One region of the Streptomyces sp. CA-142005 genome, then DNA from elsewhere that is predicted to be linked to it. Evidence: riboswitches for the same ligand, from Rfam matches in the RefSeq annotation. Region 1 holds a riboswitch; the other holds the start of a gene.

Region 1 (15,329 bases):
TCTGACGCCGGAGAACTCCCGCCGGCTGCGCGCCCTGCCGGCGTGGTTCTCGCTGGTGGCCTACGGACGCGCGGGGCACCGGGAGATCGTGGAACGGAACGTGGCCCTGGCCCGCCGGCTCGGCGCGGGCATCGACGCGCTGCCGGGCCTTCGCCTGCTGGCACCGGTCCGGCTGAACGTCGTGTGCTTCACCCTCGCCGTGGACCCCGCGCAGGCTCGGGTCGACGCGCTCGCCCGGGCGGTCGCCGCGTCCGGGGAGGCGTATGTGACGCCGACCGTGTACGGCGGGGTGCCCGGGCTGCGGGCCGCTCTCAGCAACTGGCGCACCACCGAGGCCGACACCGAGCGGGTGCTTCAGGTGCTGGCGGCGGCCTCGGGCTGACGGTTCGGGCGTGCTCAGGGGCGCCGTACGGCCATGTGGAAGCCGGTGTTCACCGCGGTGAGTCCGCCGTCGACCACCAGGGTGGTGCCGGTGATCCAGGCGGCGTCGTGGGAGGCGAGGAAGGCGACCGCGGCGGCGATGTCCTCGGGTTCGCCGACCCGGCCGAGCGGGTAGAACGGGCGGAGCGCGGCGAGTTCGTCGTCGCGCCCCTCCCACGCCGAGGTGCGGACCGTGCCCGGCACCACGAGGTTCACCCGCACGCCCCGGGGTGCCGCGTGCCCGGCGAGGGTGCGGGTGAGCGAGCCGAGGCCGGCCTTGGCGGCGCTGTAGGCGTGGTTGCCGAAGTCCTGCAAGCCGTTGACGGAGCCGATGCCGACGATCGCGCCGCGTCCGGAGGCGGCGAGGTGGGGCAGGGCGGCGCGGCAGCAACGGTAGGCGCCGGTGAGGGTGACGTCGAGGTCCAGGGCCCATGCCTCGTCGGGGTCGTCCTCGAAGAGCGGGACGTCCGGGGTGCAGTGGGCGGCGCAGTTGACCAGTACGTCGAGCGAGCCGAACGCGGCGACGGCGTGGGCGACGGCCGCCTCCACCGAGGCGCGGTCGGCGATGTCGCACGCCAACGCCTCGGCGGCAAGGCCCTGTTGGCGCAGGGCGGTGGCGGTCCGCTCGGCCTCGGGCAGGTCCTGGTCGGTGACCAGGACCTGCCCGCCCTCCTCGGCGAGCCGTCTCGCGACGGCGGCCCCGATGCCGCGGGCCGCGCCTGTGACGAGAACCCCGTGTCCTGCGAAGCGGGTGTGATCAGTCATGCGGTGACCGTACGGCCCGGCGGGTGTCCCTTCACCGGTATCCGGTGACGTCGGCCGGCTTGCCCGCGTCCTGCACCTCGACCAGGTACCGCCAGGCGTCGGGCCGGCTGCCGTCGAGGTCGGTGAAGCCGTACTCCCGGGCGAGGTGGCCGCTGGAGAGCGACTGCCCGTTGAAGCGGGCCACGCCGGGGTCGGCCGCCAGGGCGGCGACGGCCCGGCCGACGTAGCGCGGGGTCTCGGAGATGGCGAAGTGCGGTTCGCGGTCCAGCGCGTCACGCCAGTTGTCCTCGCGGACGCCGTACGCGTCGAGCATCATCTCCGAGCGCAGCCAGCCCGGGGTCAGGGCGACGGCGGTGGCGCCGCGCGGGCCGAGTTCGTGACCGAGGGCGAAGGCCATGCGCAGCACGGAGGCCTTGGCGAGGTCGTAGAAGAGGTTCACGCGGTAGGTGTCGCGGTTGTAGTCGGCGGTGCCGTCGGTCATCTCCACGACCAGGCCGCCGGGATGGCGCAGCAGGAGCGGCAGCGCGAAGTGGCTGGTGATCGCGTGTGTCTCCACCCCGAGTCGGAGCAGCCGGAGCCCGCCCGCGAGGTCGTGCTCCCAGACCGGTGTGTCCCACTCGAAGAGTTTCTCGCCGCCCCAGATGTCGTTGACGAGGAGGTGGAGGCGGCCCTGTTCGCGGTCGATGCGCTCCACCAGGGCGCGTACGGCGGACGGGTCCAGGTGGTCGGCGGCGACGGCGATGCCGGTGCCGCCGGCCGCGGTGACGAGGTCGGCGGTGTCCTCGATGGTCTCGGGGCGGCCGTACTCCGAGCGGCGCTCGCGTGTGCTGCGGCCGGTGACGTAGACGGTGGCACCGGCCGCGCCGAGTTCCACGGCGATGCCCCGTCCGGCGCCCCGGGTCGCCCCCGCGACCAGTGCCACCTTGTCCTGCAGCGGTCCTGACATGTCCGGCCTCCCGTGTGCGGTGACTGCTGTCGCCGTCCACTGTCACGGGAAAGCCGGACACCTTCTGTCGGTGTTGCCGGCGCGGTGTCAGTGTCCGCGCCTGATCCACTCGTCCAGGTGCGGAGCCTCGGCGCCGATGGTGGTGGAGTCGCCGTGGCCGGTGAGGACCTTGGTCTCGGGCGGGAGGGTGAGGAGCTTGTCGCGGATGGAGTCGATGATCGTCGGGAAGTGCGAGTACGTGCGTCCGGTGGCGCCCGGGCCGCCCTGGAACAGGGTGTCCCCGGTGAAGACGGTGCCGAGCGCGGGGTCGTACAGGCAGACGGCGCCGGGGGCGTGGCCCGGGGTGTGGATCACGGTCAGGTCGGCGCCGGCCGCCTCGATGACCTGGCCGTCGAGGAGGTGCCGGTCGGGGTCGCGGTGCGGGTGGGTCGTCTTCCACAGCGGCAGGTCGTCCGGGTGCAGCCAGATGGTGGCGCCGGTCAGGTCGGCGAGTGCCGGCGCGGCGTTGATGTGGTCGTTGTGGGCGTGGGTGCACACGATGGCGATCAGGTGCCGGTCGTCGACGGCGCGGGCGATGGCCTCGGCGTCGTGGGCGGCGTCGATCACGATCACCTCCCGCTCGTCGCCGACGATCCACACGTTGTTCTCGACGTCCCAGGTGCCGCCGTCGAGGGTGAACTGCCCAGAGGTGACGAGGCGTTCGATGCGTACGGTCATCAGAAGACCACCACCGAGCGCAGTACGTCGCCGCCGTGCATCCGCTCGAACGCCTTCTCGACCTCGTCCAGTCGGATCGTCTCGGTGACGAACGCGTCGAGCGGCAGCCGGCCCTGGAGGTGCAGGTCGATCAGCATGGGGAAGTCACGCGAGGGCAGGCAGTCGCCGTACCAGCTCGACTTCAGGGCGCCGCCGCGGCCGAAGACGTCCAGCAGGGGCAGTTCGAGCTTCATCTCGGGCGTGGGCACGCCGACGAGGACGACGGTGCCGGCGAGGTCGCGGGCGTAGAAGGCCTGCTGGTACGTCTCCGGGCGGCCGACGGCCTCGATGACGACGTCGGCGCCGAAGCCGCCGGTCAGCTCGCGGATCGCCGCGACCAGGTCGGTCTCCTTGGAGTTGACGGTGTGGGTGGCGCCCAGGGTCCGGGCCTTGTCCAGCTTGCGGTGGTCGATGTCGACGGCGATGATCTTCGCCGCGCCGGCGAGGTTCGCCCCCGCGATGGCCGCGTCGCCGACTCCGCCGCACCCGATGACCGCGACGGAGTCGCCGCGGCCGACGCCGCCCGTGTTGATGGCGGCGTCGATACCGGCCATGACCCCGCAGCCCAGCAGGCCGGCGACCGCCGGGGAGACGGCCGGGTCGACCTTGGTGCACTGACCGGCGGCGACGAGCGTCTTCTCGGCGAACGCGCCGATGCCCAGCGCCGGCGAGAGCTCCGTGCCGTCGGTGAGGGTCATCTTCTGCTTGGCGTTGTGCGTGTCGAAGCAGTACCAGGGGCGGCCGCGCAGACAGGCCCGGCACTGCCCGCACACCGCACGCCAGTTGAGGACGACGAAGTCGCCGGGCGCCACATCGCTCACGCCCTCGCCGACCGACTCCACCACACCGGCGGCCTCATGGCCGAGGAGGAAGGGGAAGTCGTCCGAGATGCCACCCTGCTTGTAGTGCAGGTCGGTATGGCAGACACCGCAGGCCTGGACGCGCACCACGGCTTCGCCGGGGCCCGGGTCCGGCACCACGATCGTCTCGACCCGTACGGGCTCGTCCTTCCCCGGTGCGATCACGCCGCGCACTTCCTGCGCCATGGTCTGGCCCCTTCCTCGAATGCCTTCGGTGCCGACCCTACGCGCGACCGATCGGTAGCGGGGCGGACGCCTCGCCGGACGCGCCCCATGCGAACGGCGGGTATCCCCTGTAAGAAATGACTCGCTCTCGGGTAAGAATTTGACCGAATGACGTCATTCCATGATGGCAATCTTTTTGCAGGGTGCATGAGTTCGCCTGGTGTGTGTGTCGGCCCGGGCGTGCCTCAATGGGGGCATGCCCATCGAAGGCCGCAATGGACTCATCGCATTCCTTTTCTCGGCCGGCGCCGCGCCCCGGCCCGGAACAGGACGGGAACTCGGGGATGCGTTCCCGGTGTTCGCCGACGCGCTGGACGACATCTGCGGGCGCCTCGATCCGTATCTCGAACTCCCGCTTAAATCCGTGATGTTCGCGGACGACGGCACGCGTACGGCCGCACTGCTGGAGCGGGAGCCGTTCGCCGGGCCCGCGGTCTTCGCGCTCCAGGTGGCGCAGTACCGGTTGCTGAGCAGCTGGGGCATCCTGCCGGACGTGGTGTTCGGACAGGCGGCCGGGCGGATGGCCGCCGCGTATGCCGCGGGCGTCTTCTCACTGGCGGACGCCTGCCACGCGGCCGGCACCCTGGCCCGGCTGCTGGGCGGCCGGGCGGGCCCGGAGCCGCACTCGGCGCGCCCGGACGGCGTCCTCGACGCCTACGGCCGCACCCTCGCCACCCTCCACCCGTGCGCGCCGCGCCTCCCCCTGGTGTCCGACGTCACCGCCCGGCCGGTGGGCGCGGAGACCGCCGAGCCGGAGTTCTGGGTGCGGCGCGCACCGCTGCGCTTCGCGGAAGCGGTCGGCCGGCTGCACCGCGACGGCGTCCGCACCTGGCTGGAACTGGGCCCGGGTGACCGGCTCACCCGCCTGCTCCCGCAATGCCTCCCTGACCACCACCCGAACGGTACGGCCTCGGCATCCGCACTGACCCGCGACTGGGCGGCACTGCGGCCCGGGCCGAGCACCGGCTCCGGGGCCGCACAGCGCTGAGGGCCGCCCCGCCGAGAACGGCCCCCGCGCACCTGCCCCGCGCCCTCGCGTCCGCACCGCTACGACGTCCGCACCCCGCTGGAGCCGGGCCCGGGTGACCGGCTCACCCGCCTGCTCCCGCAATGCCTCCCTGACCGCCCCGGGCGCTACGGCCTCGGCATTCGCACTGTCCCGCGACTGGGCGGCACTGCGGTCCGGGCCGAGCACCGGACCGGGGCCGCACAGCGCTGAGGGCCGCCCCGCCGAGAACGGCCCCCGCGCACCTGCCCCGCGCCCTCGCGTCCGCACCGCTACGACGTCCGCACCCGGCTGGAGCCGGGCCCGGGTGACCGGCTCACCAGACGGCTCCCGCAATGCCTCCCTGACCGCCCCGGGCGCTACGGCCTCGGCATCCGCACTGACCCGCGACTGGGCGGCACTGCGGTCGGGGCCGAGCACCGGATCCGGGGCCGCACAGCGCTGAGGGCCGCCCCGCCGGAAGCGGCCCCCGCGCACCTGCCGCGCGCCCTCGGGTCCGCGTCGCTCAGGCCTGGACGGCCGGCAGCAGGCCCGTCACGGGCGCCACGAGGTCGGTGAGCTGGTGCAGTTCGTTCAGCCGGTTCAGCTCGCTGACCTGGTTCAGCCCGCGCACCTGCTCGGAGACCCGGGGGACCTGCGCCTTGTGCGCGGCGGGGATGTCGCTGACGGTGAGCGAGTCGAGCATGGTCATGGGGTTGATCTGCCCGGTGTGCGGTGCGCTCTCGCCGGCCGCGTTCGCCAGCGGTGCGGCAAGGCCCGTGACCCCCGCGGCGAGGCCGAGGACGGCGACGATACGTCGTGTTGAGATCATGCTCTCAGCAACGGTTCCGAATCCCCTCCGGACACGGGCGGCGGCCCTCGCTCACTCGTGAGGCGGAGCCCGCCGTCTGCGCTTGCCGAGTCCGCCGGGCCGGGGGAGCCTCGAAGGGTGGGGGTCCGTGCGGTCCGCGCCCCGCCGGGCCGCGGGCGCCCGAAGGAGGTCACCCATGGGCACCGCGACAGGTTCCGCCTTCGACATCGAGACGCTGCGCCGGGGTATAGAAGGGAACACGGGGAACACCCTTCTGTCGCTCTACGCCGACGACGCGGAGATCCGTATCGTCGACCGCAACAACCAGCCCAGCCACCCCACCGTCCTGCGCGGGCGGGGTCAGATCGCCGAGTTGCTGGACGACATCTACAGCCGCGACATGACCCACAAGCTCGACCGGTGCGTCGTGCAGGGCGATCACGCCGCGTTCAGCGAGTCCTGCCAGTACGGGGACGGCACCCGCGTTCTCGCCGAGTCGATGATCACGTTGCGCGACGGGAAGATAGCCGACCAGTTGATCATCCAGGCGTGGGACGAGTAGGCACACCCCGGCATGACGGGCGCCGGAAGGAGCTTCGCGACGGTCCGGGTCACCTCACGGCTGACCTGGACCTTCTCGGCGCGGGCGAGCCTGGGGCGGCTGCCCCGGCTCGCCCTCGACGGTCACGACCAGCTTCCGCAGCAGGTCCGCCAGTGTGCGCCGTTCTGTTTCGGTCAGCGCTGAGAGCAGCGCGTCTTCGCCCGCGTCCTCCGCTGCCGCGTGCGCTTCGAACGCCGCGTGGCCGGCCTCGGTGAGCCGGACCCGCACGCGCCGGCGGTCACCGCTCTCCTGAGTACGCGTGATCAGCCCGGCCTCCTCGATCGGCCCCAGCCGGGCGGAGAGGGCACCGCGGGTCAGGCCCAGCCGCTCGGCGAGCCCCGAGGGACCGCACTCGTACGGCGGCCCGGATCTGCGCAGCATCAACAGCACCTTGTACTGCCAGTACTTCAGACCGTCGGCGTCCAGCACCTCCCGGCGGGCCTGCGCCGTGTGCCGGGCCAGGATCATCAGCCGGGCGGCGATGGCCTCCCGCACCGGGTCCAGCCACTCCAGCTCGCGTGCCCAGACGGCCACATGCCGGTCCACCGAGTCCTGCACCTCTGCCTCCCGCAGTAGTTTTCTTGTGGATCATTTTTCGGATAACTACTTTGCCGCGCATGACACAGACCGCACACGCCTTTGTCGATGTCGAGCAACTCATCGCCGCGCCAAGGGAATTGAGCACCGCAGGCCGCTGGCAGCGCGCCGCGCTGCTGCTCGGTTCGGTCACCGTGGACGATCCCGCCGACCACGCGAGGATCGTCCGGGCGCATGCCGAAGTCGCCCTGGAACGAGACTGGTTCGCCGGAACGGACACCGCGGCCGCCCGGATCGAGGCCGCCGAAGGAGAGTTCCCGGACGGTGACTGGGACACCGGCTTCCTCCGGCTCAGGCACACCTATGTCCGGCTGCTCCACGCCGACGGCACCCCGCGCCAGGGCCCGGCGGGCAAGGACCCCGAGGCGCTCGCCGCCCTGCGCGACCGGGCGCGCGACCTGTACGACGAGGCTCCGGACGAGGTGCGCCGGGGCTGGGCGGCGATGTACCGCGGGCTGATCGCGGACAACCACTTCGCCGACGCCCCGGCCGCCGCCGGACACTACGCGCAGGCACTGCGCGCCGGGGAGGGCGGCGCCGACGATCTGCTGGCCCGCGAGGCGCTGCGGCATCTCGGAGGGCACGACCACGACTCCGGCGAGCACGAGCGGGCCCGGGAGCGCTGGGGCCGGGCCACGGCGCTGGGCGCCCGGGCCGGCGCGGTACCCGGCACCCTCTCCCAGCAGTTGCTGCTGGCGGTCCTGGCCCGGGACACGGGCGACGAGGCGGGCGCCACGGCGCTGGCCACCGAACTGGCCCGCTGGGCACGGGCCATCGGCGCCGAGCGGCTGCATGCGGGGACGACCGCGTTTCTCGCCGGGGCCGGCCCCATGCCGTCGGTCCCCGCGGACGGCGACTGAGGGGCGTACGGCTGCTCGGTTACGCTGTGCCCGGCCGTGACTGGCGCCGAGGTGGAGTACCACCGGGGAAGCGGCCCGTGGTGGCCGCCGCGCGCCTGGGCGAGAGAGTCGATCGAGCTCAGGAGTGTGCAGCATGACCCAGGCCCGCCTCATGGACGGCACCGCGCCGTGTCTCGCGACTGTCCTGGTCGGCGAGGACCCGGCGTCCGTGACCTACGTCCGCATGAAGCAGAACCGCTGCCGCAAGGCCGGCGTCCTCTCCCGGCACGTGGCCCTGCCCGCCACCACGACCACCGATGAACTGGTGGGCAGCTGCGCGAGTTGTCGGCCGATCCGGCGGTGCACGGCGTCCTGCTCCAGCACCCGGTCGGCGACCACATCGACGAGCGCGCCGCGTTCGAGGCGATCGCGCCGGAGAAGGACGTGGACGGCGTCACCCTCGCCTCTTCGCCACGATGAGCTTCGGCCTGCCGGGCTTCGTGTCCTGCACGCCCGGCGGCATCCTGCGGCTGCTGGACGAGTACGGCGTCGACCCCGCCGGATGAGCGTGCCTGCGCGCGAGCGAAGCCCGGCCGACCTGTCGGGGGCGGTACGCGAGGCGGACATCGTGGTCGCCGCCGTGGGCCGGCCGCGGCTGATCCGCGGCCAGGACATCAAGCCCGGCGCCGCCGTGATCGACGCGGGCTACAACCCGGGCAACGTCGGCGACGTCGACTTCGACTCCGTCGTGGAACGGGCCTCCCTGATCACGCCGGTGCCGGGAGGTGTCGGCCCGATGACGATCGCCACGCTGCTGGAGCAGACCGTGGAGGCCGCGCCCGGCAGCCCGGCGCGTAGAGATCGGCGCCCGCGGGGGTCAGCGCATCCAGGCGCTGTAGTCCATCACGTCCCCGGCCTTCACCCCGTACCGGGGGTCGTCCCGGGTGAAGGTGGTCTCGAGACCGAGGACGGCGCCGGTGCGCGGATCGAGGATCAGCATGCGCCGCGCGCCCGGGGCGTCGTACGTGTACGCCTGTCCCGGCCGCCCGAGCCGGTCCGTCACCTGCCCGGCGGGGCGCAGGCCCTTGGCGTCCGCGAGGGTCCGCACCAGCGCGGCGGACTCCCGGGCACCGAGTGTCCAGTGGTCCAGCAACTCCTGGACGGAGTCCAGGAGTTCGGATGTGGTCAGGGTGCCGGGGCCGGGGCCGGGGCGGGCCGTCTCGGCGAGGTAGGCCCGCAGGGCGGCCGGCTCGTGCGGGGGGCGCGCCTCGGGCGGGGCGTCGCTCCAGCTCGGCGGGTAGTCGGTCCGGCTCAGTACCTGTCCGTCCGCCACCAGGTGGGGCGCGGCGCCCTCGTCGGTGAGGACCGGGCGGCCCGGGTGGCGCGGATCGGTCGCCACGACGAGTTCGGTGTGGCTGTCGTCCGCGTGCCACCGCACGACGCGCTCCTCGGGGAGGGTCACCGGCGGCCCGTCGTCGCTCATGCCGAGGCTCCAGGACTGCACATGGGTGCCCTTGTGCAGGCCCGGCGAACCGTCCGTGGCGGCCGCGGCGGCCAGTCGGGCCATCCGGTCCAGCGGTACGGCCGTGGACTGGGCGCGGACAGCGAGCGGGCGTGGCGCGGCGACGGCGGGCTGGCCGCTCGGGCCGCCGAGCAACGCGGTGAGCGCGGTGGCCAGCACGACGGCGGTGGCGGCGAGGCCCCACCACAGCCGGGCGCGCGGAGTGCGGAGCCGGGCGGGCCGGCGTTCGTCCCCGGCCAGCAACAGCTCCAGCCTCCGCTCGGCATGGTGGTCGAGCGGACCGTCGCCGAAGTACGGGCCATGTGCCGGCACCGGGTTGGCACGGCGCAGGAGGTCGAGTTCGTCAGGCATGGCGGGGGTCCTTGCGCAGGGGTACGCCGACGGAAACAGCGGAAGCGGAAAACGACGAGCGCCGGCCGGGTGCGTGCTCCCCGGCGGCTGAGTCATCACCGGTACGGGACGGAGAGGCCGAGGGTGTGCCTTCCCCGCTCACCTCCGCCGACGCGCCGTCCGCCGCTCCCGGACACGCAGGGCGATCAGGGAGCGGCACGCCCTCCGGCGCCTCGGGACGCGTGCGCTGCCCGGGCGGTGTCGCCGCCGCCGGCGCTGCCGGGCGCAGGCGGTCTATCTCGGCTCGCAGCCGGCGGCGGGCGCGGTGCAGGCGCATCGTCGCCGCGCGTCTGCCGCAGCCCAGGACGACCGCGATCTGCCCGGCGTCGAGCTCCTCCCAGGCCGCGAGGCGCAGTACTTCCTGGTCGGCCGGGGAGAGCCGGTCCAGGGCCTCGTGCACCCAGGCGCCGGCCGTCTCCGCGTCCGGACTGTCCACGACGTGCCGGCCGTGCGCGGCCTCGTCGTTGCCCAGCCGGTCCACCAGCCGGCGCCGGCGCCCGTAGCCGCGTACCGCGTTCGCCAGGCAGTTGCGGGCCACCCCGTACAGCCAGGGCAGCGGCGCGTCCGGCAGGTCGCGCCGGCGCCGCCAGGCGGTCGTGAACACCTCCGCCACCACTTCCTCCACCTCGTCGGCCCGTCCGTGCAGTCGCCGCGCGACATAGCGGCTGACCGCCCAGTAGTGCTCGCGGTAGGCAGCGGCGAAGATCTCGTCGTTGCTCATGTTCCGTTCGTGTCCGGCACCGCCCGGATCGTCACACCCTTCTTCCGTGATGCTTCTCGCGTCGTCCGAGTGTGACCCGTGGGCCGGGCGCGGACACAGGCGGGGCGTGAAGAGGATCAGAGACTTCAGGGGCAGCAGGGCCGTGCGGTGGATCACCAGCACCGATCACAAGACGATCGGAACGCTCTATTTGGTCACCGCGTTCGCGTTCTTCCTGATCGGCGGTGTGATGGCGCTGCTCATGCGCACCGAGCTGGCCCGGCCGGGCCTGCAGATCATGTCGAACGAGCAGTTCAACCAGGCGTTCACGATGCACGGCACGATCATGCTGCTGATGTTCGCGACGCCGCTGTTCGCCGGCTTCGCGAACTGGATCATGCCGCTGCAGATCGGCGCGCCCGACGTGGCGTTCCCGCGGCTGAACATGTTCGCCTACTGGCTGTACCTGTTCGGCTCGACCATCGCGGTGGGCGGCTTCCTCACCCCGGACGGCGCGGCCGACTTCGGCTGGTTCGCCTACTCGCCGCTGTCGGACGCCGTCCGCTCCCCGGGCGTCGGCGCCGACATGTGGATCATGGGTCTGGCCTTCTCCGGCTTCGGCACCATCCTCGGTGCGGTCAACTTCATCACCACGATCATCTGCATGCGCGCCCCGGGCATGACCATGTTCCGCATGCCGATCTTCGTGTGGAACGTGCTGCTGACCGCCGTGCTGGTCCTGCTGGCCTTCCCGGTCCTGGCGGCCGCGCTGTTCGCCCTGGAGGCGGACCGCAAGTTCGGCGCGCACGTCTTCGACGCCACCAACGGCGGCGCCCTGCTGTGGCAACACCTCTTCTGGTTCTTCGGCCATCCAGAGGTGTACATCATCGCCCTGCCGTTCTTCGGCATCATCTCCGAAGTGATCCCGGTGTTCTCCCGCAAGCCGATGTTCGGCTACATGGGCCTGATCGCCGCGACCATCTCCATCGCCGGTCTGTCCGTGACCGTGTGGGCCCACCACATGTACGTCACCGGCGGCGTGCTGCTGCCGTTCTTCTCCTTCATGACGTTCCTGATCGCGGTGCCGACCGGGGTGAAGTTCTTCAACTGGATCGGCACCATGTGGCAGGGCAGTCTCTCCTTCGAGACGCCGATGCTGTGGGTGATGGGCTTCCTGGTCACGTTCGTGTTCGGCGGGCTGACCGGCGTCATGCTCGCCTCGCCGCCGATCGACTTCGCCACCTCCGACACGTACTTCGTGGTGGCCCACTTCCACTACGTCATCTTCGGCACGGTCGTGTTCGCCATGTTCGCCGGCTTCCACTTCTGGTGGCCGAAGATGACCGGCAAGATGCTGGACGAGCGCCTCGGCAAGGTCACGTTCTGGACGCTGTTCGTCGGCTTCCACGGCACCTTCCTGGTCCAGCACTGGCTGGGCACGAACGGGATGCAGCGCCGGATTCCCGACTACCTCGCGGCCGAGGGGCTCACCACCCTCAACACGGTCTCGACGATCTTCTCGTTCCTGCTCGGCTCCTCGATGCTCCCGTTCTTCTACAACGTGTGGAAGACGGCCAAGTACGGCGAGCGGGTCGAGAGCGACGACCCCTGGGGCTACGGCCGTTCGCTGGAGTGGGCGACGTCCTGCCCGCCGCCGCGGCACAACTTCCTCGCCCTGCCGCGGATCCGCAGCGAATCCCCGGCGTTCGACCTGCACCACCCCGAGACCGCCGAAGCGGCAAGGGAGTTGAGCGCACGATGACGGCGCCGGAAGAGCGAGCTCTCGTCCGGGAGATCGAGGGCCATCTCCTGCTCGCCGCCGCACGGCAGGAGGGCCGTACGGCGGCGGTGCGCACCGCGTCCCGGCTGGGCTGGCTCACCGATGTCCAACGAGAGGCGTTGGAGCGGGAGTTCGAGGCGGAGTACCTGGCCCTGTCCCGCCGGTCGTGGCAGCGCACGGCCGACCGCGCCGAGGAACTGCGGCGGACGTACGAGACGCGCTACCGGGCGCTGCGGCAGCGCCTGCTGGCGTGTCTGCTGCTGGGATGCGCGGTGCTCGCGGCGGCGGGCCTGCTGATGGTGTCCGCCGCGGCGTAGGGGCCGCCGCGGTACGGCGGCGGTGCGGCATCGGCATACGCACCGGCATGACACGGCGGGCCCGCGAGCGACGGCGCTGGCCGGTGCACCACGGCTTCAGCCCCCTGGTGGTGCCCAGGCCCCGCGACTGGCGGGCCGGCCTCACGGTGAGCGGCTACTGGTGGCCGTACGACACGCAGACACAACTCCCCGAAGAGGTGCGGAAGTTCCTCGACGCCGGCCCGGCGCCTGTCTTCGTCGGGCTGGGCAGCGCCACCGTGCCGGACGCGGCCCGGCTCAGCGCCCAGGTGGTCGCGGCGCTGCGGCGGGCCGGGCTGCGCGGGGTGATCCAGCGCGGCTGGGGCGGGCTCGCGGCGGCCGGCGACGACATGCTGACCATCGACGACGTGCCGCACGCACTGCTCTTCCCGCGGATGGCCGCGGTGGTCCACCACGCGGGCGCGGGGACGACCGCGGCGGGGCTGCGCGCCGGGGTGCCGGCCGTGCCGGTGCCGGTCCAGTTCGACGCGGGGTTCTGGGCCGCCCGGCTGGTCGCGCTGGGGGTCGCCCCGGACGTCGTACCGCTGCGCCGCCTCACCGTGGACGCGCTGGCCCCGGCCCTGGTACGGGCCACCCGGGAGCCGGAGTTCCGGGAGCGGGCACGCCGTCTGGGCGCCCGGATCCGCGACGAGGACGGCGCCGCCCCGGTCCTCGCGGCACTGGAGCGGCTCGGCGGCTGACGCGCCGGGCCGGAGTCCGGGTGCCCGGAGTCAGCCGTTGGTGAGGACCATGCGGAAGCGGGCCTTGCCGTCGAGCATCTTCCGGTAAGCCTCGGCGGCGGCGTCCAGCGGCACGTTCTCGGTCATCGGGCGGATGCCGTGCAGGGCGCTGAACTCCATGGTGTCCTGCACGTCCCGCGAGGTGCCGGAGGGGTGACCGCGCACGACCCGGCCGCCCATGATCAGCTGGAGCGGGCTGATGCCCATCGCCTCGGGGTCCGCGCCGATGACCACGAGCTCCCCGCGCGGCGCGAGGCCGTCCACGGTGGCGGTGATGGCCTCGGAGTGCCCGGCGGTGGCCAGTACGACGCTCGCGCCGCCGAGGGACTGCAGGGCCTCGGCGACCGGGGTGCCGGAGGTGCTGTCGACGTAGTGGTGGGCGCCGAGCTGCTTGGCGAAGTCGGCCTTCTCGGCGCCCCGGGCGATCGCCACGGTCTCAAAGCCCATCGCCGCCGCGTACTGCACCCCAAGGTGCCCGAGGCCGCCCAGGCCGAGCACCGCGACCAGGTCCCCGGGCCGGGCGGAGCTGCGCCGCAGCCCGTTGTACGTGGTCACACCGGCGCAGGCCATGGGCCCGGCGTCGCTCGCCGCCAGCGCCTCCGGGATCCGGGCGAGGGCGTCGACGGGCGCGATCACCTTCTCGGCGAAGCCCCCGTCGTAGGCCCAGCCGGGGACCTTCAGATTGACGCACACGATGAAGTCGCCCCGCCGGCAGGACGGGCAGTGGCCGCAGGAGCCGCCGAACCAGCCGACCGCGACCCGGTCGCCGGCCTGGTAGCCCCAGTCCTGCGTGCCCTCGCCGAGCGCCTCGACGCGGCCGGCGATCTCGTGCCCGGCGACGACCGGGAAGGTCAGGCCCGGCACGGCGGCGTTCACGAACATGCTGTCGCTGTGGCAGACGCCGCACGCCTCGACGGCGATCCGCACCTGGCCGGGCCCCGGCTCGGACACCTCCCGTTCGGCCAGTTGGAACGGGCCGCCCGCGCTCGTCACCTGCGCGACTCGATAGGTACTCATCACATTCTCCTGGGTCAGGCGGTGTGTCCCGCGTTCCGGAGCACGGCTACGACACCCCCCGCACCAGCAGACCAGTTCCGGGCCGTTCCCGCGCGCCGAACCGTCGCCGCCCTCGCCGCCTCCGCTCTCCGGCCGCGGCTTTGCCGCCTCGGCGGCAGCGGCGGAAGCGGAAGGGGGACGGAGGTGCGGGGGCGAGAGGGGCAGCGGCCCAGCAGCGGGAGGGACGCGCCGCGGGCGCGCCGGGACCGGGGCTGGGGGCCGACAGGCCGAGCAGCACCTGTGGCACCGGTCCGGGGCCCGTCGGCCCCCGCCGCCCGTGTCACCCGCCCCCTGGCCGCCAGCCCTCCGGGCGGAGCATGCCCAGCAGCAGCCGCACCAGCTCGTCCACCACCTCGTCCAGGGTGGCGTCCACCCAGCCGGCGCTCCAGTCGTGCAGCAGGCCGTTGACGCTGCCGATGAAGGCCGTCGCGGCGAGGCGGTAGTCGCGGGGCGCCGCCTCCCCGCGTACCACGGCCGCGTCGGCCTCGGCGCGAATGAGGTCGATCCAGCGGGCCCGGCGGGCCAGTCGCTGCTCCTCCAGACGTGGGCTGACGCCGACGATCTCCACGAAGGTGATGCGGGTGCGGCGCGGGTCGGAGGTGACGTCGCGGGCGTAGGCCCGGAAGAGCACGCCGGCCCGCTCCGCCAGCGGCAGTCCGTCCGCCGTGGCGAGGGCGTCCAGAACCGCCTGTTCGGCCCAGCCGTTGACCTGGAGGTGCAGCGCGGCGAGGACGTCCTCCAGGGTGCGGAACTCCTCGTAGAACTGGCGGGTCGACAGGCCGGCGGCCTGGCTCAGCGCGGCGACCGTCGTGCTCCGGTAGCCGGGTGCGCCGCCGAAGAGCTCCAGGGCCGCGTCCAGGAAACGCCGGCGCCGCTCGGCCTGCCGTTCCTCGGCGGATCTGCCGCCGTAGCGGCCCGTCGGCGCCTTGAGCCTGCCCGTCACGTGTTCCCCCTCCGTTCGCCACCACTCCCCCAATCTTGTCGTGCACACATCTTGTCGA
Region 2 (15,329 bases), 3.1 Mb from region 1:
CAACAAGCGTTCCTCGGCGTCGGTGGCGTACCTCCACCCGGTGATGGACGAGCGCCCGAACCTGACGATTCTGCTGGAGACCTGGGCGTACAGGCTGGAGATCGCCGGGGGTCGGGCCGAGGGCGTGCACGTGCGCACCAAGGACGGCGAGGAACTGCTGATCCGCGCCCGGGGCGAGGTCGTCCTGTGCGCCGGCGCCGTGGACTCGCCCCGTCTGCTGCTGCACTCGGGCATCGGCCCCCGCAAGGACCTCGAAGCCCTCGGCATCCCGGTCGTGCACGACCTGCCGGGCGTCGGCGAGAACCTGCTGGACCACCCCGAGTCGGTCATCGTCTGGGAGACCCACGGCCCGATCCCGGAGAACTCCGCGATGGACTCCGACGCGGGCCTGTTCGTGCGCCGCGACCCCGAACACGCGGGCCCGGACCTGATGTTCCACTTCTACCAGATCCCGTTCACGGACAACCCGGAGCGGCTCGGCTACGAGCGCCCCTCGTACGGCGTCTCGATGACCCCGAACATCCCCAAGCCCAAGAGCCGCGGCCGCCTCTACCTCACCAGCGCCGACCCGACCGTCAAGCCCGCCCTCGACTTCCGTTACTTCACCGACGAGGACGACTACGACGGCCGGACCCTGGTCGACGGCATCCGCATCGCCCGTGAGATCGCCAGGACCGAGCCGCTCGCGAGCTGGCTGAGGCGCGAGGTGTGCCCCGGCCCCGGGATCCAGGACGACGCCGAGCTCGGCGAGTACGCCCGCAAGGTCGCGCACACCGTCTACCACCCGGCCGGCACCTGCAAGATGGGCGCCGCCGACGACGAACTCGCCGTAGTGGACCCGGAACTGAGGATCCGCGGCCTCGACGGCATCCGCATCGCCGACGCGTCCGTCTTCCCGACCATGACCGCCGTGAACCCGATGATCGGGGTGCTCATGGTCGGGGAGAGGGCCGTCGACCTGATCGGAGGTGACGCCCGATGACTCTCACCGTCCCCACCCGCAAGCCGCCCACCGCCGGCACCCCCGTCTTCTCCGTCTCCGGCCTGTGGAAGGTCTTCGGCCCCAAGGCCCAGCGGATCCCAGCCGACCCCGAACTCGGCGCCCTCGACCCCGCCGACCTGCGCGCCCGCACGGGCTGCACGGCGGCCGTCCGAGACGTCTCCTTCGACGTCCGCAAGGGCGAGGTCTTCGTGGTCATGGGCCTGTCGGGCTCCGGCAAGTCCACCCTCGTCCGCTGCCTGACCCGCCTCATCGAACCGACGGCGGGCACGATCTCCATCGACGGCGAGGACGTCCGCGCGATGGACAAGGCCCGCCTGCGCGCACTGCGGCGGCACCGGGCCGCCATGGTCTTCCAGCACTTCGGCCTGCTCCCGCACCGCACGGTCCTGGACAACGTGGCGTACGGCCTGGAGATCCAGGGCGTCGGCAAGGCCGAGCGGCGCGCACGGGCCGCCGAGGTCGTCGCCAAGGTCGGCCTCGAAGGCATGGAACACCGCCGCCCCGCCCAGCTCTCCGGCGGCCAGCGCCAGCGCGTGGGTCTCGCACGGGCCCTGGCGGTCGACCCCGAGGTGCTGCTGTTCGACGAGCCGTTCAGCGCCCTCGACCCGCTGATCCGCCGCGACATGCAGGACGAGGTGGCCCGCCTGCACCGCGAGGAGGGCCGCACGATGGTCTTCATCACCCACGACCTGTCCGAGGCACTCAAGCTGGGCGACCGCATCGCCCTGATGCGCGACGGCAAGGTCGTCCAACTGGGCACGCCGGAGCAGATCGTGGGCTCCCCGGCCGACGACTACGTCCGCGAGTTCGTCCGCGACGTTCCGCGCGAGCAGGTGATGACCGTGCGTACGGCCATGAAGCCGGGTGCCTGCGGCGGCCCGGAGCACCCGGGCGCCCTCGCCCCGGACGCGGTGGTGGCGGACGCGATCAAAACCGTGGCCGGGCTCGGCACACCGGCGTGCGTGCTGGAGAACGGCACCTGCGTGGGGAGCGTGGACCACGAGCGGCTGCTGGACGTCGTAGCCGGCATGGACGTGTGCGTACCCGGCCCCCGCACCAGCCCGGAGGACGTCTGATGGCAACGCTCACCGTCCCGGCCTCCTCCCGCACGACCACCCTCCGCCTGCTGAAGAGCCGAACCGCAGCGAAACTGCTCCTGCTCGCGCTCGTCACCGCCGTACTCCTGCCCCTCCTGCGCGGCGGACCGTGGCCCCACCACCTGACCGTCAGCCTGGACAAACCCCTCACCAGCGCCAGCAACTGGGTCATCGACAACCGGGACAGCCACCCCCTGTTCCTCTACTTCTTCGGCTACATCAGCAACGCGGTCGTGCTCTCCGTACGCGCCGTCTACCTCGCCCTGCTCGCCGCGGGCTGGACCGGCGTCACCGCGTTCGGCGCGCTGATCGCCTGGCGCGTCGCCGGCCCCCGCCTGGCCGCCGGCACGGCGCTCGCCTTCCTCACCTGCGGCGCCCTCGGCATGTGGGTGCCGACCATGCAGACCCTCGCGCTCATGGTCGTGGCCGTCCTCGCCTCCGTCGTCGTCGGCGCGCTCCTCGGTCTCGCCGGCGGCCTGTCCGACCGCCTGGACCGCGCCCTGCGCCCGGTCCTGGACACCATGCAGGTCCTCCCGGCCTTCGCCTACCTCCTCCCCGTCGTCCTGGTCTTCGGCATCGGCGTCCCCGCGGCCGTGCTCGCCACCGTCGTGTACGCGGCCCCGCCGATGGCCCGCCTCACCGCGCTCGGCCTGCGCGGCGCCGACCCCGAAGTTCTGGAGGCCGTGGAGTCGCTCGGCGCGACCCGCCGCCAGCGGCTGCTGACCGCCCGGATCCCGCTGGCCCGGGGAGAACTCCTCCTCGGCCTCAACCAGACGATCATGATGGCGCTGTCCATGGCCGTCATCGCCTCGGTCATCGGCGCCGGCGGCCTCGGCGACCGCGTCTACCAGGCCCTCGCTTCGGTCGACGTCGGCCAGGCCCTCGCCGCGGGCATCCCGATCGTGCTGCTCGCGATCGTCCTGGACCGCGTGACCGCGGCGGCAGGCGCCGGCACCGCGCGCCCGAAGACCACCGGCCGGGCCTACGCCCTCGCCGGCACCGTGGCCCTGGCCCTGGCCGCCCGGCTCCTCGGCGGCCTCGACTGGCCCGCCGGCTGGACCCTGGACATCGCCGAACCGGTCAACCGCGCCGTCGACTGGATGACCAGCCACCTCTACTCCGGCGTCCCGGTCATCGGCGGTACGGCCGACTGGGCGGGCCACTTCACCACGTGGATCCTGGACCCCGTGCGCGGCGGACTGCAGTGGCTGCCCTGGTGGTCGGTGCTGCTGATCGTCGCCGCCCTGGCCTGGTCGCTCGGCACCTGGCGCACCGCCCTGACCGCCGTCCTCGCCATGGCCGCGATCGGCGTCCTCGGGGTCTGGGAGCCGGCCCTCGACACGCTCTCCCAGGTGCTCGCGGCCGTCGCCGTCACCCTCGTCCTCGGCTTCGCCACCGGCATCGCCGCCGCCCGCAGCGACCGCGTCGAACGCGCGCTGCGCCCGGTCCTGGACGTGTTCCAGACCATGCCGCAGTTCGTGTACCTGATCCCGGTCGTCGCCCTGTTCGGCGTCGGCCGCGCCCCCGCCGTCGCCGCGGCCGTCGTCTACGCGCTGCCCGCCGTCGTCCGGATCACCGCGCAGGGCCTGCGCCAGGTCGACCCGGCCGCCCTGGAGTCCGCGCGCTCGCTCGGCGCGACCGGCCGGCAGCAGCTGTGGCAGGTCCAGCTCCCCCTCGCCAAACGGTCGTTGCTGCTCGCCGTCAACCAGGGCGTGGTCCTGGTCCTCGCCGTCGTCATCATCGGCGGCCTGGTCGGCGGTGGCGCCCTCGGCTACGACGTGGCCTTCGGCCTCGCCCAGGGCGACCTGGCCACCGGACTGGTGGCCGGTGCCGCGATCGTCTGCCTGGGCCTGATGCTCGACCGGGTGACCCAGCCGACCGAGCGACGCGCGACGAAGGGAGCCTGACATGCGCGCACGTACGACACTCGCGGTGGGCTCGCTGCTGCTGCTGACGACGGTGACCGGCTGTGGCGCCGCCGACATGACCAAGCAGGCCAGCCCGTTCGCGAACGCCCGCAGCTCGAAGACCGTCACCCTGTCCGTGCAGTCCTGGGTGGGCGCGCAGTCCAACGTCGCCGTCGCCCAGTACCTCCTGGAGCACAAGCTCGGCTACCGCGTCGACACCGTCCAGGTCGACGAGGTGCCCGCCTGGGACGCGCTCAGCCAGGGCCGGGTCGACGCCATCCTGGAGGACTGGGGCCACCCGGACCAGGAGAAGCGGTACGTCCAGGACAAGAAGACGATCGCGCGGGGCGGCGGCCTCGGGGTGACCGGTCACATCGGCTGGTACGTGCCGACGTACCTGGCCAAGCAGCACCCCGACATCACCGACTGGAGGAACCTGAACAAGTACGCCTCCCTCTTCCGCACCGCGGAGAGCGGAGGCAAGGGCCAGCTGATGGACGGCTCCCCGTCGTACGTCACCAACGACAAGGCCCTGGTGAAGAACCTGAAGCTGAACTACCAGGTCGTCTTCGCCGGCTCCGAGGCCGCCCAGATCACCCAGATGAAACAGTTCGCCAAGGCGAAGAAGCCCTTCCTGACCTACTGGTACGCCCCCCAGTGGCTGTTCGAGAAGGTCCCCATGACCGAGGTGAAGCTGCCGCCGTACAAGGACGGCTGCGACGCGGACGCGGCGAAGGTCGCCTGCGCCTACCCGCACACCCCGCTGCAGAAGTACCTCAACGCCGGCTTCGCCGAGTCGGGCGGCAAGGCGGCGGCCTTCCTGAAGAAGTTCCGGTGGACGACCGAGGACCAGAACGAGGTCTCCCTGATGATCGCCGACCAGAAGCTGTCGCCCCAGGACGCGGCGAAGAAGTGGGTGGACAGCCACCCCGACGTCTGGAAGGGGTGGCTGTCCTGAACCCCCTCAGCCCTTGAGGGTGGCGGCGATGTCCCGGACCGCCGCGGTGGCCAGCCGCTGCAGTCCCGGTCCGAACGTGATGCGGATGGCCCCGAGTTCGCCGAGCTCGGCGAACTCGGGGCCCTGGCCCTGCACGGCCTCGCCTTCCACCGCCATCCGGAGGCCGTCGCCGAGCCGTTGGACGTCCTGGTCGTGGGGTACGCGACACCGCCGGACAGCGCGTGGGCGGGGGCGCTGGAGGCGTTGTGCCGGGTGTTGCCCCAGCGGGTCAGGCGTCCGACGCGAGCCAGGGGCGGAGTTCGTCGCGCCAACCCTCGAAGTGCTCCAGGGCGACGCCCAGATGGGAGTTCTCCGCCCGGTAGAGGGCGCCGACGATCTGGTGCGGATCGACGGTCGGGAGTAGGGACTCGCCTTCCTCCTCCGACGCGGCCACGGCGTCGGTCTCCGGCCCGGTGAGCCGGTCGTACGGGTAGGTCAGGGACGGGCACGACCGTTCCCGGCTGGGGCAGGGAGTGTCGGGCGGCCACACCCAGACCGCGTCGTGGTGCCGTACGAGGACTTCCCCCAGGTACCAGGCGACCGCCCGCAGGAACGGGCCTCGCCGGTCGTCGTACTGCTCCTCCCAGGTGGCGTAGCGGTCCAGGACGAGACGTTCGAGGCGGGGGAGGGAGCCGGGGGAGAAGTCCCACCGGCCGCCGGTCTGTTCGGCGAGGGCCGTGAAGTCGGCGCGGGCGGTGTCCAGCCAGGCGTTCAGATGCGGGTTGTTCCGGTAGGAGGGGGCGTCGATGGGGCGCATGCCCGGCACTCTACGACCGGCCGGAGCGGCAGGTTGTGACGATCCTGTGTGCGGGGCGAGTTGACGGGGGCGCGTCAACCGGCCCGGTGCATAGGGTGAGGGCTCCTGCGGCGCCACACATGCAACGGGGGCCCCTGGCGCCGTACGAGAACCCACATCGCGTGGGCTCCCAGTGGAGAAGTCTCGTGACTCAACAGATACTTGCGGCCCGCCGACCGGTGTGGGCGCGTGCCGTGCTGGCCTTAGCCGCGGCCGGTGTGCTGACCGTGACCGGGCTGCCCGGCCTGCCGGGCGACGCCGCGTACGCGGCCAAGGGCAAGCGCTGTGACAGCCTTCCCGAGGTCACCGCGACGAAGCCGGGCACGAACGATCTGCCGTGGGACCGCAACATCCACGTCCGCGCCCCGGGCGACTGGGACTCCTACCCCTTCGACGCCCCGCGGCAGACCTTCGACGGACTGACGCTGCCGGGCGATGCGGAGAACCCGACCGAGGAGCAGATCAAGCAACGCGACGCGTTCCTCGACAAGTTCGACAAGCCCTACACCAAGTACCCGGAGAACAGCGAAGAGCGTGCCTTCGCCCGCTACAAGAAGTACCTCGCCGACAACCAGGGCAAGACGCCGAAGTACTCGACGTTCTCGAAGTGGCTCTCGGACGGTTACATCCTGCCGCACAACAACAACAAGCGCGGCGCCGCGTTCGAGACGAAGGTGATCAACGATCTCGGCCTGGTCGGCGAGGACTGGCTGTGCCAGGAAGAGATCGAGATCAAGGACAAAGACGGCAAGACCATCATGGTCAAGGACCCCAAGACCGGCCGGATGAAGCCGCTGGTCCGCAAGTTCGACGCCGTCAACTACAAGACGGGCCAGTTCCTGGAGTTCAAGGCGGGACCGGGGCGTGACACCGGGCAGGACTTCGCGAACCAGAAGTTCCTGGAGGACCCCCGCTTCAACAACGGGAAGATCGCCTACGTCAACGGCCAGTCCAAGGACTCCGCCACCACCAAGTACCTCGGCCGCATGGCCGACGCGTACAAGGACGCGAGCGGCCAGTCCCGCGTGCGGGCGTACGAGCACGTGTCCACCGACATCCCCAGGTACAAGTCCGTCAGCTACAAGAACGTGCCGGGCTCGACGCTTCCCGACCCGAACTTCGCCGCGAACGGCGACAACCGGGCCGCCGGCGGCGCCGCCCGCACCATCGGCCGGTCCCCGGCCACCCCCCTCGACATGGAGAAGCAGCTCCAGCGCATCGGGAAGAACGGCGCTTCCAACTTCGGCGTGCGCGGGCCGGGCGGAGTGGACTTCTCCACCCTCGACCTCTCCTACGTCGGCAAGCCCGTCAAGGGCAAGGGCCTGCCCTACGCCTTCTCCGCGAACAGGATCCAGGACGAGAGCAAGGACTACGGCTGGGGAGGCAAGGCCAAGGCCCAGCTGATCTCCGACTCCTTCTTCACCTGGCTCGCGCTCACCCCGGACAAGTTCTGGGTCAACCTCAACCCGGACCAGCCCGACACGATCATGGACAAGACGTTCGGCAAGACTGACGCCGGTCGCGTCCTGCTGGAGGCCGATCTCCAGATGAAGCACGACTACGCCAAGGACGTCGACCCCCGCAAGGACCCGGGCAAGAAGTACTGGGACGCCATGCAGGCCGCCGGACTCGACTGCGGCGACACCATCCGCCTGTGGATCACGCCCAAGACCGCCAAGGTCCGCGCCGACGACGACGGCCTCTACATCCTCGACACGCCGCTGAAGGTCAACGTCGCCCACATCGAGCGCAAGACGCCCGACCCCAACGGCACGTGCACCCTGACCAAGGCCCAGCAGAACACGGCGAACAACCTGCTCAAGCAGTACATCATCCCCGGCGTCGAGCAGAAGGTGAACACCGCGCCCCAGTACGCCGACCTGCGCCGCGTCTACAGCGCCCGCGTCGCCGCCGAGTACGTCCGCCAGCAGGACGCGCAGCAGGCCTCCGACTACCACTCCGTCATCAACAGCGGCAACGTCAGCCGGTGGCCGCTGCGCGCTCCCAACGCCAAGTGGACGCCGAAGAAGACCTGGGACGAGTACATGGTCTCCTTCACCAAGGGCGACTACTCCTACCCCTGCCAGTTCGGCGGGCAGCAGAAGATGTGCGTCATGGGCGGCGTCGACTTCGGCAAGGCGCCCCGTCGCAACGTCACCCGCGTCGAGTTCCAGGTCGAGCACCCGCATCTGAAGAAGACGACCAGGATCGCCACTCAGGCCCAGGCGGAGAGCGCCGACAACCCGAAGCTGGCCCTGCTCGGCGGTGGCAGCGAGTCCACCGGCACCGGCGGCGGGGACAACCCGACCCCGACCCCCGCCCCCACGCACACCAGCACCCCCACCCACCAGCCCACCACGTCCCCCACCGGCCACAGCCCGGCGCCGGGACACTCCACCCCCGCGGGAGGACACACACCGCCCGCCTCCCCGCCCACCGATGAGGACCAGGGCGGCGGCCTCGCGAGCACCGGAACCCGGGTACTCGGCATCGCCGGGATCGCCGCCGCACTCCTCGCGGCCGGAACGGTCCTGCTCTGGCTCAAGCGCCGCCGCACCACCGGCGAGAGGTAGAGACCCGAGCCGACCGGCCCCCACCCGGTGGATTTCCCTGGGTGGGGGCCTTCCGTGTCTCGTGGTGAGGGGCGGCAGGAGGTTCGCGTCCGGCCGGGTCTGCGCAGGGGAACCTGCCCGAGGGACGGTCCTGCTCTGGTTCAGGCGCGGCCATGTCATGGGCGAGGGGTGGGGGCCTGAGCCGGCCGGCCCGGCACCTGTGAGGCCCTCACTCGGGAGGTTTTCCCTGGGTGGGGGCCTTCCGTGTCTCGTGGTGAGGGGCGGCAGGAGGTTCGCGTCCGGCCGGGTCTTCGTAGAGGAACCTGCCCGAGGGACGGTCCTGCTCTGGTTCAGGCGCGGCCGTGTCACGGGGAGGGGTGGGGGCCTGAGCCGGCCGGCCCGGCACCTGTGAGGCCCTCACTCGGGAGGTTTTCCCTGGGTGGGGGCCTTCCGTGTCTCGTGGTGAGGGGCGGCAGGAGGTTCGCGTCCGGCCGGGTCTTCGTAGAGGAACCTGCCCGAGGGACGGTCCTGCTCTGGTTCAGGCGCGGCCGTGTCACGGGGAGGGGTGGGGGCCTGAGCCGGCCGGCCCGGCACCTGCGAGGCCCCCGCCCGGGAGGATTTCCCTGGGTGGGGGCCTTCCGTGTCTCGCCGTGAGGGGCAGCAGGAGGTCGCGTCCGGTCGGTCTGCGCTGCGGAGCCCGCCCGAGGAGGCGGCCTCAGCTCTCCTCGGCCACCACCGGCGCCTCGCCGAAGCGCGCCAGCGCCATCGCCCCCACCACGGCCACCACGAACCCCAGGACCGCCAGCCAGGTCAGCCCCTCCCTCGTGCGGTCTCCCAGCCACACCACCCCCACCGCCGCGGGTCCGATCGTCTCCCCGAGCACCATCCCGGCGGTCGCGGTGGTCACCGAGCCCCGCTGGAGAGCCGACGTCAGCAGCATGAACGCGGCGCCGCCCCCGATCAGCAGCGCATAGACCGCCGGGTTGGTCAGCAGGTCCAGTGGCGCGAGGCTGTCGATCAGCCGGACCGACACCTCCACCACCCCGAACCCGAAACCGGCCCCGAGCCCGAGCGCCAGCGCCCGCCCCGGGCCGGACAGCCGCCCGCCCGCGAGGGCCAGCAGCAGCATCCCGACCGCCACGGCGAGCATCACGTACCCCAACGCGTCCGAGCCGCCCTCCTCGCCCTCCGGGCCGGACGCCAGTCCGAGCATCGCCAGCCCGGCACACACCACGGCCACCGCGGTCCACTCCGTGCCGCTCAGCCGCACCCGCAGCAGGCGCGCCGCCACCACCGCGGTCACCGCCAGACTCGACGCCAGGGCCGCGCTGACCGCATAGATCGGCAGGGACCGCAGCGCCGCGATCTGGAACAGGAAGCCGAGCCCGTCCAGCGCCAGTCCCGCCAGATACCGCCACTGTCTGAGCGCCCGCAGCAGCAGGGCCGCCTCGCCGCCGGCCCCCTCCGTGCCCGCCGCCCGCGCGGCCACCGCCTGCAACACCGTCGCGGTGCCGAAGCAGACCGCCGCGCCAAGGGCGCACACCATTCCAAAGACCACAAAGGGACTCTAGGAGACGGCCGATCCGGCCACCCCCCGTGGCCTGCGCTCTTACCGTTCTCTAGGCTGACCGCCGGCATCACGCCACACGGACACGTCCACGCACACGGACACGGCCACGGACACGGACACGGGGGAGACACGAACATGGCTGACACCCGGCGGCGGCTGCGCTCCGGCACGGTCGTCCTCGGCGGCATGGGCCTGCTGGCCGCCGCCCTCACCGCCTGCTCGTCCGACCCGGACAAGCGCTGCGTCGACCGCGACAGCTACACCTACGCCAAGGGCTACAAGGTCGTCTCCGACAAGAACTGCAAGACCTCCTCCCTCAAGACCTCGGTGAACGGCGGCTGGTACTACGGCGGCAAGAAGAAGGGCTCCTGGGTGAGCGGCGGCTCCTTCATCAAGCCCCACAAGAGCTCGGGCGGCACCGGAGTCCACCGCGGCGGCTTCGGCGGCGGCCACCACAGCTCCGGCGGCTGACCGGCACCGGCCCATGGAACGCCGTACCACCACCCCCCGCCCCGGCTGGCAGCGGACCGTCGAGGAGCAGGGGCTCGTCTACCCCCTCACCCGCCACCCCGACGGCTCCCTGCGCCCCTACTGGGACGAGAGCGCCTACTACGTCTTCACCCTGGACGAGATCGAGGCGCTGGAGGAGACCGTCGAGGAACTGCACCACATGTGCCTCGCGGCCGCCGAGCACATCGTGGCGAAGGACCGGCTCGCCGACCTTGGCATCACCGACCCCGGCGTGGCCGCCGCCGTCACCGAGGCCTGGCGGCGCCGCACCGAACTCCCCTCCGTCTACGGCCGCTTCGACCTCCGCTACGACGGCACCGGCCCGGCCAAGCTGCTGGAGTACAACGCCGACACCCCGACCTCACTGGTGGAGGCCGCCTCGCCCCAGTGGTTCTGGATGGAGGACCGCTTCCCCGGCGCCGACCAGTGGAACTCCCTGCACGAACGCCTCGTCGAGGCCTGGCGGACCCAGGCCGCGCTGCTGCCTCCCGGCAGCCCGCTGCACTTCGCGCACTCCTCGGCCGACGAACTCGGTGAGGATCTGATGACGGTCGCCTATCTGAAGGAGACCGCCGAACAGGCCGGCCTCGACACCGACTGGCTGTCCATGGAGGAGATCGGCTGGGACACCCTCTCCGGCCGCTTCGTCGACAACCAACTCCGGTTCATCCGCGGCATCTTCAAGCTCTACCCCTGGGAGTGGCTCACCACCGACGCCTTCGGCGGGCACGTCCTGGACACCCTCGACAACGGCGGCGGCACCGGCAGCACCCTGTGGATCGAACCCGCCTGGAAGATGCTGCTCAGCAACAAGGCCCTGCTGGCGATCCTCTGGGAGCTGTACCCCGGCCACCCCAACCTCCTCCCCGCCTACCTCGACGGCCCGCGCGAGCTGGCCTGCGCACCCGGCTACGTCGCCAAACCCCTGCTCGGCCGCGAGGGCGAGGGCGTCACCGTCCACCAGGCGGGCGCCCCGGCCGTACTCCGCGACGAACCCTGCTGCTACCAGCAGCTCGCCCCGCTGCCCGCCTTCGACGGCAACCACGTCGTCCTCGGCGCCTGGGTCGTCCAGAACGAGCCGGCCGGCCTCGGCATCCGCGAGTCCTCCGGCCTGATCACCGACGAGTACGCCCGCTTCCTGCCCCATGTGATCCTCTAGCGCGCCTGCTGTCAGCCGCTCAGTACCGCCCGGAACTGCTCCAGCCCCCAGTCCAGGTCCTCCTCGCTGATCACCAGCGGCGGAGCGATCCGCACGGTGGCGCTGTGGGTGTCCTTCACCAGCACCCCGCGGTCCATCAGCCGCTCCGAGACCTCCCTCGCCGTGCCGGCCTTCCGCGCGATGTCCACGCCCGCCCACAGCCCACGCCCGCGCACCGCCGTCACCGCGCCCGTGTCCAGCAGTGCCCCCAGCGCCCGGTGCATCCGCTCGCCCAGCTCGGCGGCCCGGGCCTGGAACTCGCCCGTGCGCAGCATCGCGATCACCTCCAGCGCCACCGCGCAGGCCAGCGGATTCCCGCCGAACGTCGAGCCGTGCTCGTTCGGCCGGAACACCCCGAGCACCTCCGCGCTCGACACCACCGCCGACACCGGCACGATCCCGCCGCCCAGCGCCTTGCCCAGCACGTACATGTCCGGGACCACCCCCTCGTGCTCGCACGCGAAGGTCCGCCCGGTACGGCCGAGACCCGACTGGACCTCGTCGGCGACGAAGAGCACGTTCCGCTCACGGGTCAGCTCCCGGACGGCGGGGAGATAGCCGGCCGGCGGCACGATCACCCCGTTCTCGCCCTGGATCGGCTCCAGCAGCACCGCCACGGTGTTCTCCGTCAGCGCCTGACGCATCGCCGTGAGATCGCCGTACGGCACGATCTCGAAGCCCGGCGTGTACGGCCCGAAGTCCGCCCGGGCCTCCGGATCGGTGGAGAAGCTGATGATCGTCGTCGTACGCCCGTGGAAGTTGCCGCCCGCCACCACGATCTTCGCCATCTCCCCGGGCACCCCCTTCACCCGGTAGCCCCACTTCCGGGCCGTCTTCACCGCGCTCTCCACCGCCTCCGCGCCGGTGTTCACGGGCAGCACCATCTCCATCCCGCACAGCTCGGCGAGCTCCGTGCAGAACGCCGCGAACCGGTCGTGCAGAAAGGCGCGGGACGTCAGCGTCACCCGCTCCAGCTGGGCCTTCGCCGCCTCGATCAGCCGCCGGTTGCCGTGCCCGAAGTTGAGCGCCGAGTAACCGGCCAGCAGATCCAGATACCGCCGCCCCTCCACATCCGTCATCCACGCCCCCTCCGCCGTCGCCACGACGACCGGCAGCGGACGGTAGGTGGGAGCACAGTGCGCCTCGGCGGCGCTGATGAGGTCTTCTGCAGTGGTCATGGCCTCTCCCGGATCCGACGAGAACACTTCGGGAACACGACGGTGACCTCTTTCCTATCGTCGCTCGCATGGTGGACGCGGGACCTGCGCCGTCCGGCTCGCCCGGTAGGCTGATCAGCGGGCCGTGACTGGCGCGCTTGGGATGGGACGGACCATCGGGAAGCGGCCCCAGCGGGAAAGTGCCGTGCGCCTGGGCCGAACGTGAACGCTGTACGCACACCGTCCGGAGGTCCTCATGCCAGAGCAGCAGCCCCTCTCCACCGAGTCCACCGCCTTCCGAGCCGCCCTCGACGTCATCCGCGCCGTCGAACCGCGAGTCGCCGACGCGATCGGCCAGGAGGTCGCCGACCAGCGCGAGATGCTCAAGCTGATCGCCTCCGAGAACTACGCCTCCCCGGCCACCCTGCTGGCGATGGGCAACTGGTTCAGCGACAAGTACGCCGAGGGCACCGTCGGCCGCCGCTTCTACGCCGGCTGCCGCAACGTCGACACCGTCGAGGCCCTGGCCGCCGAGCACGCCCGCGAGCTCTTCGGCGCCCGCCACGCCTACGTCCAGCCGCACTCCGGCATCGACGCCAACCTCGTCGCCTTCTGGGCCGTCCTCGCCGACCGGGTCGAGGCCCCCTTCCTGGAGAAGACCGGCGCCCGCCAGGTCAACGACCTGACCGAGGCCGACTGGGCCGAACTGCGCCAGGCCTTCGGCAACCAGCGCATGCTCGGCATGTCCCTGGACGCCGGCGGCCACCTCACCCACGGCTTCCGCCCGAACATCTCCGGCAAGATGTTCGACCAGCGCTCCTACGGCACCGACCCGGCCACCGGCCTCATCGACTACGAGGCCCTGCGCGCCCAGGCCCGCGAGTTCAAGCCGCTCATCATCGTCGCCGGCTACTCGGCCTACCCCCGGCTGGTGAACTTCCGGATCATGCGCGAGATCGCCGACGAGGTCGGGGCGACCCTGATGGTCGACATGGCCCACTTCGCGGGCCTCGTCGCCGGCAAGGTCCTCACCGGCGACTTCGACCCGGTCCCGCACGCCCAGATCGTCACCACCACCACCCACAAGTCGCTGCGCGGCCCGCGCGGGGGCATGGTCCTGTGCGACGACTCCCTCAAGGACCAGGTCGACCGCGGCTGCCCGATGGTCCTCGGCGGCCCCCTGCCGCACGTGATGGCCGCCAAGGCCGTCGCCCTCGCCGAGGCGCGGCAGCCCGCCTTCCAGGGCTACGCCCAGCGCATCGTCGACAACTCCCGCGCCCTGGCCGAAGGCCTCATGCGGCGCGGCGCCACCCTGGTGACCGGCGGCACCGACAACCACCTCAACCTGATCGACGTCGCCACCTCCTACGGTCTCACCGGCCGCCAGGCCGAGGCCGCCCTGCTGGACTCCGGCATCGTCACCAACCGCAACGCCATCCCGGCCGACCCCAACGGCGCCTGGTACACCTCCGGCATCCGCATCGGCACCCCCGCCCTGACCACCCGGGGCCTGGGCACCGCCGAGATGGACGAGGTCGCCGGCCTCATCGACCGCGTGCTCACCACCACCGAGCCGGGCACCACCAAGTCGGGTGCCCCCTCCAAGGCGGCCCACGTCCTGGACGAGAAGGTCGCCCAGGAAATCGCCCAGCGGGCGACGGACCTGGTGGCGGGCTTCCCGCTGTACCCGGAAGTCGACCTGGGCTGATCAACGCCGCGAGGGGCAGCCGGCCCGAGGGGAGCGGGGCACTGCGCGGGTGACCACGGACCACGCGCAGTCCCCGACGCTCCGAAACCACGCCCACCTCACAGGCCGATCCCACCCTCAGCCGATGAGAGAATGGGCGACATGGCCACTGCTGATCGCCCCCGCGTGCTCTCCGGCATCCAGCCCACCGCCGGCTCGTTCCACCTCGGCAACTACCTCGGCGCCGTCCGCCAGTGGGTGGCCCTGCAGGAGTCCCACGACGCGTTCTACATGGTCGTGGACCTGCACGCGATCACGGTCCCGCAGGACCCGAAGGAGCTGCGGGCCAACACCAGGCTGGCCACCGCCCAGCTGCTCGCGGCCGGACTCGACCCGGACCGCTGCACGCTCTTCGTCCAGAGCCACGTCCCCGAGCACGCCCAGCTCGCCTGGATCATGAACTGCCTCACCGGCTTCGGCGAGGCCAGCCGCATGACCCAGTTCAAGGACAAGTCCGCCAAGCAGGGCGCCGACCGTGCCTCCGTCGGCCTGTTCACGTACCCGATCCTCCAGGTCGCCGACATCCTGCTGTACCAGGCGAACGAGGTGCCGGTCGGCGAGGACCAGCGCCAGCACATCGAGCTGACCCGCGACCTGGCCGAGCGCTTCAACGGCCGCTTCGGCCAGACGTTCACGATCCCGTCGCCGTACATCCTCAAGGAGACGGCGAAGATCTACGACCTGCAGGACCCGTCGATCAAGATGAGCAAGTCGGCGTCCACGCCGAAGGGCCTCATCAACCTCCTCGACGAGCCGAAGACCACCGCCAAGAAGGTGAAGAGCGCCGTCACCGAC

Evidence for each region. A riboswitch is a leader RNA that binds a small molecule or an ion and turns the genes downstream of it on or off. The one in region 1 is predicted to bind ZMP and ZTP.
Region 2: linked by a shared signal. The riboswitch ahead of ACQPXS_RS28345 (glycine hydroxymethyltransferase) and the one ahead of ACQPXS_RS42100 (bifunctional 5,10-methylenetetrahydrofolate dehydrogenase/5,10-methenyltetrahydrofolate cyclohydrolase) in region 1 are both predicted to bind ZMP and ZTP.

What each region holds. Positions count from the first base shown of each region.
Region 1 is NZ_CP192078.1:9,118,191-9,133,519, reverse strand. It holds gene ACQPXS_RS42150 (pyridoxal phosphate-dependent decarboxylase family protein) at 1-382, shown strand, start outside; gene ACQPXS_RS42145 (SDR family NAD(P)-dependent oxidoreductase) at 397-1,185, opposite strand; gene ACQPXS_RS42140 (SDR family oxidoreductase) at 1,217-2,131, opposite strand; gene ACQPXS_RS42135 (MBL fold metallo-hydrolase) at 2,219-2,848, opposite strand; gene ACQPXS_RS42130 (S-(hydroxymethyl)mycothiol dehydrogenase) at 2,848-3,933, opposite strand; gene ACQPXS_RS42125 (acyltransferase domain-containing protein) at 4,169-4,960, shown strand; gene ACQPXS_RS42120 (hypothetical protein) at 5,484-5,789, opposite strand; gene ACQPXS_RS42115 (nuclear transport factor 2 family protein) at 5,965-6,330, shown strand; gene ACQPXS_RS42110 (MarR family winged helix-turn-helix transcriptional regulator) at 6,385-6,927, opposite strand; gene ACQPXS_RS42105 (hypothetical protein) at 6,987-7,826, shown strand; ZMP/ZTP riboswitch at 7,853-7,934, shown strand; partial or broken gene ACQPXS_RS42100 (bifunctional 5,10-methylenetetrahydrofolate dehydrogenase/5,10-methenyltetrahydrofolate cyclohydrolase) at 7,960-8,643, shown strand; gene ACQPXS_RS42095 (CU044_5270 family protein) at 8,683-9,678, opposite strand; partial or broken gene ACQPXS_RS42090 (RNA polymerase sigma factor) at 9,926-10,438, opposite strand; gene ctaD (aa3-type cytochrome oxidase subunit I) at 10,545-12,179, shown strand; gene ACQPXS_RS42080 (hypothetical protein) at 12,176-12,514, shown strand; partial or broken gene ACQPXS_RS42075 (glycosyltransferase) at 12,526-13,233, shown strand; gene ACQPXS_RS42070 (alcohol dehydrogenase) at 13,264-14,289, opposite strand; gene ACQPXS_RS42065 (TetR/AcrR family transcriptional regulator) at 14,609-15,271, opposite strand.
Region 2 is NZ_CP192078.1:6,029,368-6,044,696, forward strand. It holds gene ACQPXS_RS28285 (GMC family oxidoreductase) at 1-982, shown strand, start outside; gene ACQPXS_RS28290 (quaternary amine ABC transporter ATP-binding protein) at 979-2,079, shown strand; gene ACQPXS_RS28295 (ABC transporter permease) at 2,079-4,007, shown strand; gene ACQPXS_RS28300 (ABC transporter substrate-binding protein) at 4,009-4,965, shown strand; gene ACQPXS_RS28305 (hypothetical protein) at 4,972-5,121, opposite strand; partial or broken gene ACQPXS_RS28310 (PLP-dependent aminotransferase family protein) at 5,089-5,226, shown strand; gene ACQPXS_RS28315 (hypothetical protein) at 5,234-5,761, opposite strand; gene ACQPXS_RS28320 (hypothetical protein) at 5,947-8,373, shown strand; gene ACQPXS_RS28325 (DMT family transporter) at 9,068-9,898, opposite strand; gene ACQPXS_RS28330 (hypothetical protein) at 10,058-10,393, shown strand; gene ACQPXS_RS28335 (glutathionylspermidine synthase family protein) at 10,407-11,591, shown strand; gene rocD (ornithine--oxo-acid transaminase) at 11,603-12,808, opposite strand; ZMP/ZTP riboswitch at 12,923-13,011, shown strand; gene ACQPXS_RS28345 (glycine hydroxymethyltransferase) at 13,044-14,495, shown strand; gene trpS (tryptophan--tRNA ligase) at 14,637-15,329, shown strand, end outside.